3 regions of the Pseudofrankia coriaricola genome follow, and region 2 is predicted to be linked to each of the others. Evidence: predicted binding sites of a transcription regulator. Region 2 holds the regulator's gene; each other region holds the start of a gene.

Region 1 (5,311 bases), on a different contig from region 2:
ATCCTGGCGGGTGCCCGTTGTGTTCGCGTGCACCATCCACGAACGTCCGCTCGCCGTCCAAGCCCGTGTGCTCGACCTCCAGCCGGGCGCGGGCGGGGCACCGTGCCGCGCGGGCGGCTACGCAGGGGCCGTTCGGGGTGATCTCGCTCGGAGCGAGTAGAGGATCGGGAGGTAGGTGTCGCCGAACGGGAACCGACGGGTGCCGTCGGGTCCTTCGGGCAGGATGCGACTTCCGGGGAATTCGGCCTCGGTGTGCTCGCCGAGCCGGTCGATGATCAGTCCCGATCCGGCGGCCGCTGTCACGATCTCGCCCACCGAGTGCGGGTACTGGACCACCTCCTGTGCGGTCATCGGCAGGTCCGGGTCCGCATACGTGCCCGTGACGACCTCACGCTGGGGCTCCCCTCCACCGTAGGGCCAGTCGGCCACGAGCGGCTCATAGGTGGCCAGGGTCTGGTAGGCGGGATGCAGGTCGACCAGCACCAGCCTTCCTCCCGGCCGCAGCGCCATCGCCGCACCACGCATCCACGCGTCAAGGTCCCCGATCCAGCACAGCACCCCGTAGGTGGCGATCACCAGATCGAACCTGCCCGCCAAGCCGGACGGTAGATTCTGCGTGTCCGCCTCGACGAAATCGGCGGTCAGGCCCGCGAGCTCGGCCAGCTCGCGTGCCCGGACGATCGCCGTCGACGAGAAATCGACACCGGTGACCCTGGCACCCAGACGGGCCCAGTTGAGTGTGTCCATGCCGAAGTGGCACTGCAGATGCAGCACATCCTGGCCGGTCACATCACCGGCCAGCTCCAACTCGATCCCGTAGAGCGTCTGCCGGCCCGCCAGGAACGAATCGACGTCGTAGAGCATGTCGTTGGGGGTCGTGCCGTGTGCCTGGGCACGAGCATCCCAGAGGGCGCGGTTCGCGGCGAGCCCGTCATCGGGAGAGTTTCCGTTCATGCCCGCAGTGTGGCAGGCCGATTCGAGCGAGTGCCGACACCTGGTGGGTGTTGAGAATCGATCGATTCTCAACACCCCGCCCGAAGTCCCCCGCGCAAACTGGCAGCCCCGGAAAATCTGTCGGAAAAACATGTTGAGAACTCCGATTGTTCAACAACTCGGAGGGAGCCGTTTTCCCTACACTTTCCAGGTGTGACGACCCTCCCCGACGGCTCCGCCATCTCAGGTGATCCGTCAGGCCGCCGACGACTTCCTAGACGCCGAGCCCGCGATCCTCACCGGCGCCCTCGTCGGGTACGCCCGGGTGTCGACCAAAGACCAGCGCCTCGACCGGCAGACCGCCCAGCTGACCCGGGTCGGCTGCATCCGGATCTTCGCCGATAAGGCCTCCGGCAAGGCCGCCGACCGAGAAGAGCTCGCCAAGGCCCTGGACTACCTACGGCCCTGTTTGCCGGGACAGCCTGGTACTACGCGCGATTTCGACCCGGCTACCCTCCAGAGCTCATCGATGAGGTGGTGCGGCGCTTCCGTCTCGACGGCACCGGCCGGCTCCTCGACCTCGGCTGCGGCACCGGCCAGCTGGCTCTCCCGCTCGCCCGTCACGTCGGCGAGGCAGTCGGCGTTGACCCGGAAGCAGAGATGCTGCAGGAGGCGGCCGCGCAGGCCAGGGCCGCCGGGATCACCAACGTGACCTGGACGCTGGACCGCTCCGGCGACCTGCCAGGCAACTTCGGGCGGTTCCGGCTGGTGACGATGGGCCGCTCGTTCCACTGGATGGACCGGGACCAGGTCCTCGCCGCTCTCGCCGGCATGGTCACCGACGACGGCGGTCTGGTAATCGTCGGCGACTCCTGCCTGGTCCAGGCGAGCACCCCCTGGCAGCGCATGGTCGATGCGGTGCAACAGCGCTTCCTCGGGCCTGACCACAATCCCTCCCACGCGGCGCCCACGCAGGCCGCCGAAGGCCCCGAGTCGGTCCTCGCCCGCTCCGCGTTCCAGCATGTCGAACGCTTCACCTACGAGTTCTCCCGGCGCTGGACCATCGAACGGATCATCGGCTACCTCTACTCGACCTCGATTCCCCTGCGCCACCTTCTCGGCGACCAGCGGTCCGCCTTCGAACACACCCTCACAGACGCGCTGCAGGAACTCTCCGACGCCGACCTCGTCGAAGCCGTCACAGTCGGGGCGCTCATCGCCACCAGGACATAGCCGACAAGTAGTACTCGTTCTCGCCTACGCGATCTCCCGCCGGTGCGGGTGCACCCGCACCCGCCAAGTTGGGCTTGGATCCGCCAACTATCGCTGGGGGTCACAGCACGCTCGGGACGGCCATCAACGCCATTTCACCACACGTTCGAACACCTGTTTGATAAGGTGATCGCATGGTGGGAGCACCATTCCAGGCGTCACTGCTCGACACGGACCTGCTCGACACGGACCTGCTCGACACGGACCTGCTCGACACGGACCTGCTCGACACGGACCTGCCGCACGTGGATCTGCTCAACCCCGCCCCGCGCGACGCTGGCTTCGCCGACGCGGGCGTATCGGGCGCGGGAGCGGCGGCGCGGGTCAGGCCGCCGGGCGCCGGGCTGCGACGGCATCGGCTGGCCGGCGGGGCGTGGGTCGACGTGCGGCGGCATTGGATCGCGGGTGCGGACTCACTGTTCGAGCGGCTGCGTGCCGAGGTCCCCTGGCGGGCCGAGCGGCGGCCGATGTACGACCGGACGATCGACGTACCCCGGCTGCTCCGCTTCTACGACCAGGGCCAGCCGCTTCCCGATCCGGTCCTGGACGCGGCCCGGCAGGCCCTCGACGAGCATTACGTGGCGGAGCTCGGCGAGCGGTTCACGACCGTCGGGCTGGCCTTCTACCGCGACGGCCGCGACAGCGTCGCCTGGCACGGCGACCGGACCGGCCGCGGCTCCACCGAGGACACGATGGTCGCGATCCTGATACTCGGCGCCCCGCGGGCACTCCTGCTACGCCCCCGCGCAGGCGGCCCCGCCGACCCCCGCTGGGTTACGCGCCCGGGCGGCAGGGGCACTGGCGCCTATCCCCGCCCCGGCGGCACGGAGGCCGGCGGGACGACGCCGATCCGGCACGAGCTCGGCCACGGCGACCTGCTCGTCATGGGCGGCAGCTGCCAGCGCACCTGGGAGCACGCCGTCCCCAAGACGGCCCGACCCGTCGGCCCCCGCATCAGCGTCCAGTTCCGCCCCCGAAACGTCCGCTAGTGCGCTGGCCACCTACGTTCGCCGAGGTGGGTTGCGATGATCGAGTTGCCGCTGCCTGGGTGTCTGGGTGTGCACTCTCGGTACCGGTTCAGTCGCGGATGACGTCGTCGACAGAGGTGGCGGTGATCGCGCGGCGGAGCCAGGTATCGAGCCGGTCCAGGTCGCCGCAGGCGAGGATCCGCTCGCGGGCGGCGTCGGACACGGGCACGCCGCGCTCTTCCAGCACAGCCAGCACCGAGCGACTCCTCTCGTCAGCTCGCGACCGGGCGTCGAGCTCACGGTAGTAGTCGCTGTAGAACCTGTGGCCATCGGTCTTGACCATGTAGGCCTCCCAACGTGCTCGGGCATCCGGCGGCAGCCCGGCGCGAACTATGTCATCGTACGAGGTCCCGGTCTCGGTGCTAACCGTTTCCAGCGCCGCCGCCAGTGCGGGGAAGAGGTCATCGATGTCGGCATCCCCGCCGTGGCAGATCACCGAGAACACCGCGAACACCGGGTCCGTCCTGGCCTCCTCGACATCGACGACCCGCGGCACGTCGAGCGGTGAGAAGATAATAGGCCGCAGCGGCACGGAGCGGTCCTCAGGGTCGAACAGCTTCTTGTAGCGCGCAGCGACCGCAGGGTCGGAACAATAGACCAGCAGCACCGTCCTGACCCGCAGCCTGACGGTCATGTGTGCCACATAGAGCAGCCAGATCCACTGTTTCTCCGGGTCCCAGCGACGCTGCACCTCGAGCACGACGCCCAGCTCCGCGCTGCCGTTGGGATGGCGGAACAGCTGTGCCCCGTCGGCATGGTAGGTGCGGGGCGCCATCATCCGCATCGCCGTTCCCGGCTCGATGACATCTCGAGACTCGGGAGCCGGGTGCCGGGTGCCCGAATCTCGGCAGCAGCTTGACCACCACGTCCGGGCCCATGGTGGCCATCTCGATCGGCGCTTCATGCGCCCCGCTCGGCATGCCGCCAACCATACGGAACTCGACCAGCATGCGACAAATCGGCCAGCGGTTGACGCTTTATTCTGGCGTTTTTCCTCCACCAACCCGCCGGCCTGCGGGAAGACCACCGGAAGGGTCCTCTAATACCCGCCGAGAGCAAGGGAGGTTCGAGTGCAGTATCCATCGCGACCGAAAAGCGAAAACAAGCGCTCGAAAACGCGAGACGAGCGCTTGTTGAGCGCTCTTCCGGGACTTTGGCGTCAGTTGACGTCGACGGTTGACCCACCGGACTCAGCGGAGCTGTTCCCACGGGTTCGGCCCGATGCCGGCGCACCGCCGCCCACCCGGCCGGGCGGTCCCGGACGGCTACCAGGGAACGGCGCCGTTTCGGTCGAAGAAGAGCGCGGGGGCGGTCGCCGCGGTGCAGGCCTCGACGATGGCGTCGGTGCCTTCGGTGACGGTCTGGTGGCCGCTGAAGCCGTTGAGACCGGTCGCGGTGTAGCCGGGGTCGACGACGCGGACGTCGATGTCGGAGAGCGACTTCGCGTACATCGTCGCGACCATGTTCAGCGCCGCCTTGGACGACGGGTAGACGAGGCCGTGCAGGGTCGACTCGAGCCGGTCCGGGTCCGTCGTGATCCCGAACGAGCCCATGCCGCTGGACACCATGACCAGCCGGGGCGCCGCCGACTCGCGCAGCAGCGGCAGGAAGGCGTGCGTCATCCGGACCGGGCCGAGCAGGTTGACGCCGAAGACCGCGAGAAAGTCGGCCGGCACCGTCTCAGCCGGCGGCTTGCGGGCGCCGGCGAGACCGGCGTTGTTGACCAGGACATCCAGCCCGGTGCCCGCGTCGCGGACGGCGGCGAGGGCCACGGCGACGGAGTCGTCGACGGTGACGTCGAGCGGCAGGGCCCGGACGTCGGCGCCGGGCTGGTCGGCGGCGATCGACGCCGCCGCCTTCTCGCCGAGGTCGGCGTCGCGGGAGCCGAGCCAGACGGTCCAGCCGAGGGTGGCGAGGCGGCGGGTGGTCTCCAGGCCGAGGCCCTTGTTGGCCCCGGTGATCAGCGCGGTTGTCATGGGACCAGCATCCGGCGGCCGCGCGGTGGGCAGGAGGGCCGCGCGGTCGTGGGACCGGCGGTACCACCTTCATCCCGTCCACGGCCGGCCTCACCGCGCCGC
Region 2 (5,311 bases):
CTCGAAGAGGTCGCCGACGCGGACCTGATCGTCCATGTGGTCGACGGCTCGCATCCGGACCCGATCGGGCAGATCTCGGCCGTGCGCGAGGTGCTGAACGACATCGACGCCGGCAACGTGCCCGAGCTGGTCGTGGTGAACAAGACCGACATCGCCGACAAGACGACGGTCGCGGGTATCAAGCGAATCGCGCCCGACGCGGTGTGTGTGTCGGCGAGGACGGGCGCCGGCCTGGCCGAGCTGGTGGAGGCCCTGGCCGCGCGGGTGCCGCATCCGCAGGTCGAGGTCGACGTCCTCGTTCCGTACAGCCGGGGGGATCTCGTCGCCCGGATCCACAAGTCCGGCGAGGTCCTCGACCAGGCCCACACCGCGGCGGGCACCGAGCTTCGCGCTCGCGTCTCCGCGGGTCTCGCCGCCGAGCTGGACTCCTTCCGCCAGCGCATCGACGCTTAGCGCGGCGTTCCGCGTCGACGCGCCGGCAGCGTCCTGACGTTCTCGGCGGTCCAGGATTACGGGGCGGTCCAGGGACACGGGTCCGTGTCCCTGGACCGCCGGCCTGGCCATGCCGAGCGGGATCAGATGACCGTGACGTCCGGTCGGATGCAGAGCTGGTCGGATGCAGAGCTCCGCCTGATCGCCCACCGACATATCGCCGAGGTTTCTCCGGGCGGCCGATAGGTTCGTGACGTGGTCGTGGAGAAACCGGGCAAGGCTGACAGGTCCGGTTCGCTCGGGCTGGCCGCTGTCATCGGCGCGGTTGCCGGGCTGTCCCTCGCCGCCCGGTGGGGCGTTCTTCCCATGATCGTGGCGGCAGTGGTCTGCGGCCTGCTGGTGACGGTCTCGGAGGCGGTCGCGCGGGCGCGACAACGTCCCGGCCAGATTCCCGCGCTGTGGTCGCGAATCGTGATGAGCACGGCGATCGCCGCGCCCCTGGCCTGGGCCCTGGGAGCGGTGACCGGGGCCGGGCCGATCGTCGTGGGCCTGGTCATCGGCGGGCTGGCCGGCGCGCTCGGGCTTCGTCCCCAGAAGGTGGTAGTCGGCCCGCTGGTGGGTCTCGCTGTCGGTTCCGGTTGCTGGCTGCTCTGGGGCGGGGTCCCGGCCGCGCTCGTCGGCAGCGCCACCGTGCTCGTCTTCCGGACCGCGTCGGCGGGGATCTTCCGCGACCCGCAGGTGGCGATGCTCGCTGAGCGGGTCAGCGCCGAGGACCTGCCGTTCGTGGTCCCGCTGGTGGCCAGGACCCGCTATGTCGGGACGGGCTATGTACGCGACCTGGCCGAGGGGCTCGGCGGCGACTACCAGGCCGCCGCGCCCGACGTCGGGATCGTCGCCTCGCTGGACGATCTGGCGGGCCCGGAGTTCGATCCCGCGGCCGTCGCCCCGCTGGTACGCGAGTTCTACGAGCACACGACGCGGTTCACGCTCGACATCGTTCCGCGGTGGCGGCTATGGGTTCGGCCTGGCTACCTGCTCTACCGCACGCTGCTGGCGCGCCCGCTCGGGCAGGCGAATGTGCCCATGAACCAGCGTGAGGCGCAGCGCGGCGTTCACAGCCGGATCGACACGATCAGCCGTGCGGGCTACGGCACGGTGAGCGTCCGGGGCTGGATCAGGTCCTACGTCGACAACGACGAGCCCCTGTTCGTCGGGATCTACACGACCTACCGCCGGGATGGCCGGGGCTACGTCAGCGTCGGGTTCCCGCTGCCGCGGGCCAGTTTCACGGCCACCCTGGCGCCGAGCGCGCGGGCCGGCGGAGGCCTGGTCCTCTCCAGTCGCGGCGACCTGGACCAGCCCGGGCACTATCTGACCTACGTGGACGCGGAGACGAAGGAGCTGACCGCCGCCGTGGTCCACGGCTTCGCCGAGCAACTCGACGTCTACGTCCAGGACGGCGAACTGCGGGCCGAACACGAGTTCTGGGTGTTCGGCCTGCCGTTCCTCGTCCTGCACTACTCGATACGCCGCAAGGCCGAACCCAACTAGCCAACTTTGGATCGTCGGCCAGCCGAGTTCGACCCCGAGACGTCACGTTGGGCGCAGGCGAAGCTGCCTGACGGGAGCGCGACTACGCAACCCAACCACCGCTGGTGACGGCGCATCAGCGCTGCACTAACCGGACCACGTCGTCGGCCCCGGACCAGACCAGCCCCCGTCATACGCTTGTACCTGGAACCAGGTGGGGAGGGCGCTCAGCGCCCGACAGGCCGCGCCCGGCGGCGGGCGCGGAGCGTCCGCCGCGGGACGGCCCTAGACCCGGCGCATGACGGCGACTACCCGTCCCAGGACGGTGGCGTCGTCGCCGGGGATGTCGTGGAAGGCTGGGTTCTCCGGCTGGAGCCAGACGTGGCCGTCGCGGCGGCGCAGCCGCTTGACGGTCGCCTCTCCGTCGATCAGCGCGGCGACGATCTCGCCGTTCTCGGCGACTGGCTGCTGGCGGACGGCCACCAGGTCACCGTCGCAGATGGCCGCGTTGATCATCGAATCACCGACGACGCGGAGCAGGAACAGCGTGCCCTCGCCGACGATCTCGCGCGGCAGCGGCAGCACGTCCTCGACCGCCTGCTCGGCGAGGATCGGCCCACCGGCGGCGATCCGGCCGACCAGCGGCACGTAGGCCGTCGCCGCCGTCAACGCGTCCTTCTCGTCGCCCTCGCGGGCAAGCGCGTCGCCGGCTGGGTCGAGCGTGTGCACCCGCAGCGGGTTCGCGCCGCCCCGGGCCCTGCTCGTGCCGGCCGCCTGACGAGTCTTCGGAATCGGCCTGACCGGCCGGCCGCCCTCGGGGGAGACCACCTCGATCGCCCGCGGCCGGTTCGGGTCGCGGCGCAGCAGGCCCTTGTCCTCGAGCATCTTGAGCTGGTGCGCGACGCTGCTGGTGCTGGTCAGGCCCACTGCCTCGCCGATCTCGCGCACGCTGGGCGGGTAGCCGCGCCGCTCGACCGCATTGCGGATCACCTCGAGCACCTTGCGCTGACGGGGAGTCAGGCCGTCGTCGTCGACGGGGCCGTCGGGGAAGTCGCGCACGGTGCCACCGCTCTCCTCATCGCGGCTCGCCGACGGGCGACCGGCCCTGCGCGGACCCCTGCCCTGCGTGGTCATGGCCTAGATTCTCCTCGCCTCGAGGTCATGCTGCTGGACCGGGCCGCCGGCTCCCGCAGGGTTTCACCTGTGGATAAGGGGAGTCGGGTTGCGCCCGATCGTGTGACGACCGTAGCCCGGCGGCGCGTGAATCTCAAACAGGCGTTCGAGCGTGTCTGCGTGTTCTGCCGGCCTTGTGCGTGTAAGAATCGACCATCAGTTCGAAGCGGGCCCTGTCCCCGTCCTGACCCCAGCTACCGGCCACTGCTGCCGGTCGCCGCCATATGTAGATCTTGGGCTAGCTTTCCGATGGCCCCAGATGTCTGCCGGGGATGACTCCCTCGGTGATCCGTCGGCTCGGCTCATCGATGGCTCCCGCCCCGGACTCCCCGACGTTGGTTGAGCTTCGCTTGACGAGCTGTGCCGGGTGACGGCCCGGCCGCTAGGAGGTTGGCGTGACGAACCCGCGTGGGGCCACCCTGGTCCCAGGGCGCCCGGCCGCGCGACAGTCGGACGGCGCCGACGTGATTGCCCTGCCCGTACCGACAACACGTCGCCGCCCGGCGAGCGCTGCCCCGCCGCCGGTGCCCAGCCCGCTCGCGCGGGCCGTGGCGGCCGAGCATCCGGTCGCCGGCGCGAGGTCCGGCCGCCGGCGGACGAGCCGGCAGACGCCCGCGCTGCGGCTGACCAGCCGCGGCCGGGCTGTGGCCGCGCTCCTGCTCGCTCTCGCCCTCTGGGGCGCCACCAGTGCTGTCTGGCTGGCCGTTCACTGGGCGCTTGCCGCCGCCTGACCGGCGGCCGCCCTCCTCTACCTGGCGCCCACGTTGGCCATATGGTCGACGCGGGCGCCAGGCTGTTGTCACCCGCCAGCGCACCGCCGCCTGATCGTCCGCCGCTGCCCGCGCGGCCTGGTCGCCCGTCGCCAGACTTGCGACCGCCGCGCTGGATACGCGCGGCGTGGGCCCTGATGTGGTCTGACCCAGAGGTGTGGGGCAGCGGAACGTCACGCCTCGTGAACGAGGTTGCGCGTGGCGCTCCGCGACCTGCGGCGACGGGTGGGACCACCGGCCGGGACGGTCACGGCCGACCGGGATCTGGCTGGGTGGGATTCGACACGCGCGTGGGGCATGCTCACGGGCGATCCGGGCATGCGCTACTGTGGTAGCACAACATCTGGTAGTTACACACCTGTAAGTCGTCCACAGCTTGTTGCCGGGAGAGCCGGCGATCCACCGGAGCCGCGGACGACCGTCCCGGTGGGCCGTCGCGGCGCGTTCGTCGGAGCTTCCAGGTCAGGTCGTCAGGTCGTGCGTCAGCCATGCACCGGGGAGGCCCGGGGCGGGGCTGAAACGGGGACGTGTTCACACGCGCCCGTGGTTGTTCCTGGTGGGCCGTAAAGAGGGGAGGAGCCGTGCGGTGTCCGTTCTGCCGGCATCCCGACAGCCGAGTGATGGACAGCCGGGAGGCCGATGAGGGCGCGGCCATCCGGCGCCGGCGGGCGTGTCCCTCCTGCGGGCGGCGGTTCACGACCATGGAAGAGGCCTCGCTGCGGGTGCGCAAGCGCAGCGGTGCCGCCGAGCCGTTCAGCAGAGCGAAGGTCGTCGCGGGCGTCCGCAAGGCCTGTCAGGGCCGCCCGGTGAGTTCGGAGGAACTCGCCAGGCTCGCCCAACGGGTGGAGGACACGGTCCGCTCGTCCGGCGCCGCCGAGGTCCCGGCCGAGGATGTGGGCCTGGCGATTCTCGGCCCGCTGCGTGAGCTCGACGAAGTCGCCTATCTGCGGTTCGCGTCCGTCTACCTGTCGTTTGAGTCGCTCGCCGACTTCGAGCGGGCGATCGCTCAGTTGCGGGCCGACCTGGCCGGGCAGGACGTGCCGGACGACGTCGTCACCGCCGTGTCGCCCGTGTCGACCAGACCCTAGGCCCCGGGCGGCCCGGCCCGAGGCCCAAGACCGGAAGCCGGCGGAGCCGCCGGCCGCAACGTGAACAGCGCGCGGAAGGCGTCCGGCGCGCGGCGGGTCACCAGCGCGTCGCACGTCGGGCGCGATCAGATCCCACACAACATCGGCAAAGGCCTTCGGGTGCGCGAGATATCATGATCACGCGTCCTTCGGTCGAAGTATCAGAGGCCTGCGGATATGCGGTAAGACGTGACCGCGCATCCTCCGGCCGGATCCGGGTCGCGTGGCCGCCGGTCCTCTTCGGCATGCCCGCGATCGGCCCCAGAGACGAGCAGAGCT
Region 3 (5,311 bases), on a different contig from region 2:
CCCGAACAGGCGCTCGGCGGCGTGGTCGCCCCGCCGGCCGACATCTATGCCTGGGGTGGCGTCGTGATCTTCGCTGCCACCGGCCGGCTGCCGCACGGCGAGGGCCCCAGCCCGGTGGTCCTCTACCGAGCCGTCAACGAGGAACCCGACCTGACCGGCCTGGACTCGGGCCTGCGCCAGCTCGTCGCCCGGGCGATGGCGAAGGACCCGGCCAGGCGCCCCACCGCCCAGGACCTGCTCCTGCTCCTGGTCGGCGCCACCCAGCTCGACGACGAAGAGCCGAACACCCCCGTCGCCGCGACCGCGAAACCCGATCCGCGGCCCCTTTTGTCTCCCCGGCAGGCGTCGCCATCCGACCCATCCGGGCCGTCCGGGCCGTCCGGGCCGTCCGGGCCGTCCGCCGGCCTGGTCTCCCCGTCCGCGTCATCTCGGCGACCGGCAACGCCATCGGCGATGGAGGAGGCGCTGGCGCTGGCGGCGGACATCGCCCGGGACATCGACGCCGGTCGGGCGACACCGGCGGGGCCTCGGGCGGCCGACGTGTTCCCAGCCGGTCCGAACGCCCACGCCGGCGGCGAGGAGACAACCGCCCGGGCGCTGCCGGCCGATCCCCGCCGGCCCGCGACCCCGGCCCGACCGGCCGTGACGACGGATCCGCCCACCCGGGAGGCGACCACCTTCGTTCCACCCCATCTGGCCGGCGGAACGCGGGCGCCCGACGACACCTACCGGTTCGACGACGGCCGCCCCGCGGCCGGGGGCGTCGCGGACCCGACCGGTCACCGACGGCAGGCCAGGCGGTTCGGCGTGCGCCGCGGCGGCCTGGCCGGGCTCGGACCGGCCGTCGACGCGGCCCCGCTCGGCGGGCCGCTCACCGGCCACACCGGCCAGGTAACGTCGGTCGCGTTCGCCCCCGACGGCCTGGCGCTCGCTACGGCGAGCGCGGACGGCACCACCCGGGTCTGGCGTATCGCCCACGAGGCCGGCCACGCCGCGTCCCAGCTGGGTGAACCGCTGCGCGGCCACGAGGGGCGGGTGCTCGCCGTCGCCTACTCGCCGGGTGGGAGGGCGCTGGCGACCGCTGGCGGCGACCACACGGCGCGGCTCTGGCTGCGGGCGGCCACCGCTCCCGGCGAGGCGGATCCCGCCACCGTCGACGGCCATGGCTACCGCCCGCTCGCCATCGCCCGCGGCCACACCGACCAGGTGACCTCGGTGGCGTTCGCCCCGCGCGGCCGGCTGCTCGCCACCGGCGGCCTCGACGGGACGGTCCGGCTCTGGCAGCTCGACCTCGACGCCGTCGGCCGGGACGCCGTCCGCCCGCTCGGGCGGCCGCTCGCCGGTCACCGGGGCAAGGTCCTCGCCGTCGCGTTCTCGCCGGACGGCCAGATCCTCGCCACCGGCGGGACGGACCACACCGCGCTGCTCTGGGACCTGACGTCGTCGGTCCCCCGCCCGCTCGGCCCGCCGCTCGCCGACCACCGCTGGCACGTGCAGGCGCTCGCCGTCTCACCCGACGGCGACACCCTCGCCGCGGCGGCCGGCTTCGGCACCGTCCGCCTCTGGGATCTGACCGACCCGGCGCGTCCGTCGGGCCTCGCCGAGCTGACCAGCTGGCAGAGCGGCCAGGTCCGGGCGGTTGCCTTCGCCGCCGACGGCCGCACTCTCGCGGCCGCGGCCGGCATCGGCGCCGCCGTCGGCCTGTGGAACGTCGAGGACCCGACGATCCCGGAGCCACTCGGCCAGCTCGCGACCGGCCATGTCGGCACCGTCCGGGCGCTCGCCTTCTCCCCGACCCGCGACATCCTCGCCACCGCCGGCGACACGTCCACCCGCCTCTGGCGCCCCGCGGAGTAGCCCGACCGATTCCGCGAAGGCGGTCAGTTCGCCATGTCGACGAAGCGGGAGTAGTGGCCCTGGAACGCGACCGTGACGGTACCGGTCGGACCGTTACGGTGCTTGGCGATGATCAGATCGGCTTCGCCGGCCCGGGCCGATTCTTTCTCGACGGTGTCCTCGCGGTACAGGAGGATCACGGCGTCGGCGTCCTGCTCCAGGCTGCCGGACTCGCGCAGGTCAGAAACCTGGGGACGCTTGTCGGCGCGCTGTTCGGAGGCGCGGTTGAGCTGTGAGATCGCGACGACAGGGATCTCCAGCTCCTTGGCGAGCAGCTTCAACGAGCGGGAGATCTCGCTGACCTCCTGCTGGCGGCTCTCCACCCTCTTCGGCGACGACATGAGCTGCAGGTAGTCGAGGATGACCAGGCGCAGGTCGTGGCGCTGGCGCAGCCGGCGCGCCTTCGCCCGGATCTCCATCATCGTGAGGTGCGGGCTGTCGTCGATGAACAGCGGTGCCTCGGCGACCTCGCCCATCCGCCGGGCCAGCCGCGCCCAGTCGTCGTCGGTCAGCCGGCCCGTCCGGATGTTCTGCAACGAGACCCGCGCCTCCGCCGACAGCAGCCTCATGGTGATCTCCATCCGACTCATCTCCAGCGAGAAGATGACGGACGCCATTCCGTGCTTGATGGACGCCGCTCGCGCGAAATCGAGGCCCAGGGTCGACTTTCCGACCGCGGGCCGGGCGGCGACGATCCAGAGCTGGCCGCCGTGGAGGCCATTGGTCAGCTCGTCGAGGTCGGTGAAGCCGGTAGGGACGCCCGTGAGGGCGCCCTCATGGCCGGCGATCGCCTCGATCTCCTCGAGGGCCGGGTTGAGCAGGTCACCCAGCGGCGCGTAGTCCTCAGTGCTACGGCGCTCGGTGACCTCGTAGACGGCGGCCTGGGCGCGGTCGACCAGCTCGTCGACATCCTGTGCCGGGCCGTAGGCGAGCTGGACTATTCGCGTGCCGGCCTCGGCGAGCCGGCGCAGCACGGCCTTCTCGGCGACGATCCTCGCGTAGTAGCCCGCGTTCGCGGCGGTCGGCACGCTGGAGATCAGCGTGTGCAGGTAGGCGGGGCCGCCGACGCGGTCCAGCAGGTCACGCCGGCCGAGCTCCGCGGCGACACTGACCGTGTCGGCCGGCTCGCCGCGGCCATAGAGGTCGCCGACGACCTCGAACACCGTGGCGTGCGCCGGCCGGTAGAAGTCGCCGGCGAGCACGACCTCGATGACGTCGGCGACGGCGTCCTTGGACAACATCATGCCGCCGAGCACGCTCTGCTCGGCCAGGATGTCGTGCGGGGGCGTCCGGTCGAACTCGACGGGCTGGCCGCCATTGCGCGAGATGTCAGTGACCGTCACTCGCCTCACCCCCCCGTCCACGATCTTCTCGCACGGCCCGACGGTGCCTCGCACCGCTCCCCGCCGCTCCTTGCCGGTCCGCTCCTTGCCGGTCCAGTCCTTGCCGGTCCAGGCCAGAGCCGTCCTTCGAACATATGTTCGATCAGATGGCTGGCCGGTGTCAAGGAGGAGCGTCGGGATGGCCACGGGCACGTCGAGTAGAGAACGTACGTGCACCTTCCTCGCGCATCGCGCTCGGCACTCCGTGGCGACCCCTGAATGGCTGACTTTAGGGAACGCGGGCACTGTGCGGCAAAAAGTTATCCACAGGGATGTGTGGATAACCTGTGGGCAACTCCGGTACAGCCTGGGGAGGACCTCGGGACGACGGCCGATGAACTGTGGATGGACTAGCCCGGTACCGCCCGGGATCGGCTGTCAGGCTGGGCATCCTTCCGGACGCCCTGTGGACACAAAAAAAGCTCGCCCAAGTCTCCGAATGAAGCCCTCACCAGACAAGCGAGCCCTTACGGGGACCACCGGTGGCCCATGTGGTGCGTCGATTCGGAGGCCCGAGGGAGCCGGCAGTGAGGCCGAGGACGCAGGCAGGCCGGCCCCAGAGACGGCGATGCCCGGTGCCCCGGACTTTCCCGGGACACCGGGCAGGTGTATGGCTATGGTTACTTCTCGCCGCTTACTCGGTTACACCGCGCTTGCGTCGCAGACACCTCGGTCGATGCCTACCGGTACACACCGGCCCGATCCGGCGTTTGCCTACCGGCCGGACCCGAAGATCCAGCCGGGGGTCAGACGAGACCGCGCCGGTCCGGCGACCGTGCGACCGCTTCCGCGAGTCAGGCCGCGGCGACCCTGACGGTCAGCTGGGCGGTCACGTCGGGGTGCAGGTGCACCGCGACGGTGTGCTGACCGACAGCCTTGATCGGCGAGGTCAGCTGGACCTTCCGCTTGTCCAGCGACGGACCGCCCGCCTTCGCCACGGCGTCCGTGACGTCGCCGGCGGTGATCGAGCCGAAGAGCCGGCCCTCCTTGCCCGCCCGGCTCGTCAGCGTCACGGACAGCGCCTTGAGCTGCTCGGCGATCTCCTGCGCGTGCCCCAGATCACGGACCTCCCGGGCCGACCTGGCCCGCTTGATCTGCTCGACCTGGCGCTCGATGCCGCGGGTCGCGATGATCGCGAACTGCTGGGGAACGAGGTAGTTGCGGCCGTAGCCGTCGGCCACCTCGACGATGTCGCCGGGGCTGCCGAGGCCCGGCACCTCCTGGGTGAGAACGAGCTTCATGTCGGCGTCACCCTCCTCAGCGCGCGGTCGAGGTGTAGGGCAGCAGCGCCATCTCGCGGCTGTTCTTCACCGCGATGGCGACGTCCCGCTGGTGCTGGCTGCAGTTGCCGGTGACCCGACGGGCACGGATCTTGCCGCGGTCCGAGATGAACTTGCGCAGCAGCGAGGTGTCCTTGTAGTCGATGTAGTCGGTCTTGTCCTTGCAGAAGACGCAAACCTTCTTCTTCGGCTTGCGCACAGCCGCCTTGGGCATGGTTGTGCACTCCTAGATTTCAGACAAAGTCAGATGAGCGTCCCGGATACCCCTCGAGGGCGCGAAGCGCCATCGAGGTCCGGGCCGGCCCCGGACGGCATCGTGACCCCGAGCAGGCCGCCCAGAGGGCGGCGGGCAGGGTCGGCCGGGTCGGCGCGCAATGGGCGCGAACGCCCGGGCACCACGAACGGGGCTAGAAGGGCGGCTCGTCGGAGTACCCGCCGGCCGGCTGCGACCAGGGGTCGTCGACGGCGCCGCCGGAGTAGCCGCCCCCGGAAGAGGAGGAGCTACCACCACCGCCGCCGCCGCCGCGGTAACCACTGCCACCGCCGGCGCTACCAGCACCGGCACCGGCACCGCTGGCACCGTTACCGCTGGCACCACCGCCACCGCGGTATCCGCTGTCCGGCGGGCCGTCGTAGCCACCGCCGCCGCCACCGCCACCGCGCGCCGCGCGGACGACCTTGGCGGTCGCGTATCGCAGCGACGGGCCGATCTCATCGACGTCGAGCTCGATGACGGTACGTTTGTCGCCCTCG

What was found. Region 2 encodes LexA, which represses DNA repair genes until DNA is damaged. Its sites were predicted from a motif close to CGAACNNNNGTTCG; they were not measured.
Region 1: a site for LexA is predicted at 2,313-2,326, ahead of QOZ89_RS12315 (alpha-ketoglutarate-dependent dioxygenase AlkB). Genes of this name have one in related genera too.
Region 3: a site for LexA is predicted at 3,367-3,380, ahead of dnaB (replicative DNA helicase). Genes of this name have one in related genera too.

The regions. Positions count from the first base shown of each region.
Region 1 is NZ_JASNFO010000019.1:180,622-185,932, forward strand. It holds gene QOZ89_RS12295 (TniQ family protein) at 1-160, shown strand, start outside; gene QOZ89_RS12300 (class I SAM-dependent methyltransferase) at 118-954, opposite strand; partial or broken gene QOZ89_RS47305 (hypothetical protein) at 1,259-1,339, shown strand; gene QOZ89_RS12310 (class I SAM-dependent methyltransferase) at 1,399-2,166, shown strand; gene QOZ89_RS12315 (alpha-ketoglutarate-dependent dioxygenase AlkB) at 2,340-3,194, shown strand; gene QOZ89_RS12320 (hypothetical protein) at 3,283-4,260, opposite strand; gene QOZ89_RS12325 (SDR family NAD(P)-dependent oxidoreductase) at 4,499-5,209, opposite strand.
Region 2 is NZ_JASNFO010000050.1:70,184-75,494, reverse strand. It holds gene hflX (GTPase HflX) at 1-453, shown strand, start outside; gene QOZ89_RS26370 (hypothetical protein) at 688-1,983, shown strand; gene lexA (transcriptional repressor LexA) at 2,248-3,096, opposite strand; gene QOZ89_RS26360 (hypothetical protein) at 3,531-3,866, shown strand; gene QOZ89_RS26355 (ATP cone domain-containing protein) at 4,526-4,993, shown strand.
Region 3 is NZ_JASNFO010000071.1:5,643-10,953, forward strand. It holds gene QOZ89_RS31565 (WD40 repeat domain-containing serine/threonine protein kinase) at 1-1,857, shown strand, start outside; gene dnaB (replicative DNA helicase) at 1,881-3,239, opposite strand; gene rplI (50S ribosomal protein L9) at 4,073-4,519, opposite strand; gene rpsR (30S ribosomal protein S18) at 4,536-4,772, opposite strand; gene QOZ89_RS31585 (single-stranded DNA-binding protein) at 4,966-5,311, opposite strand, start outside.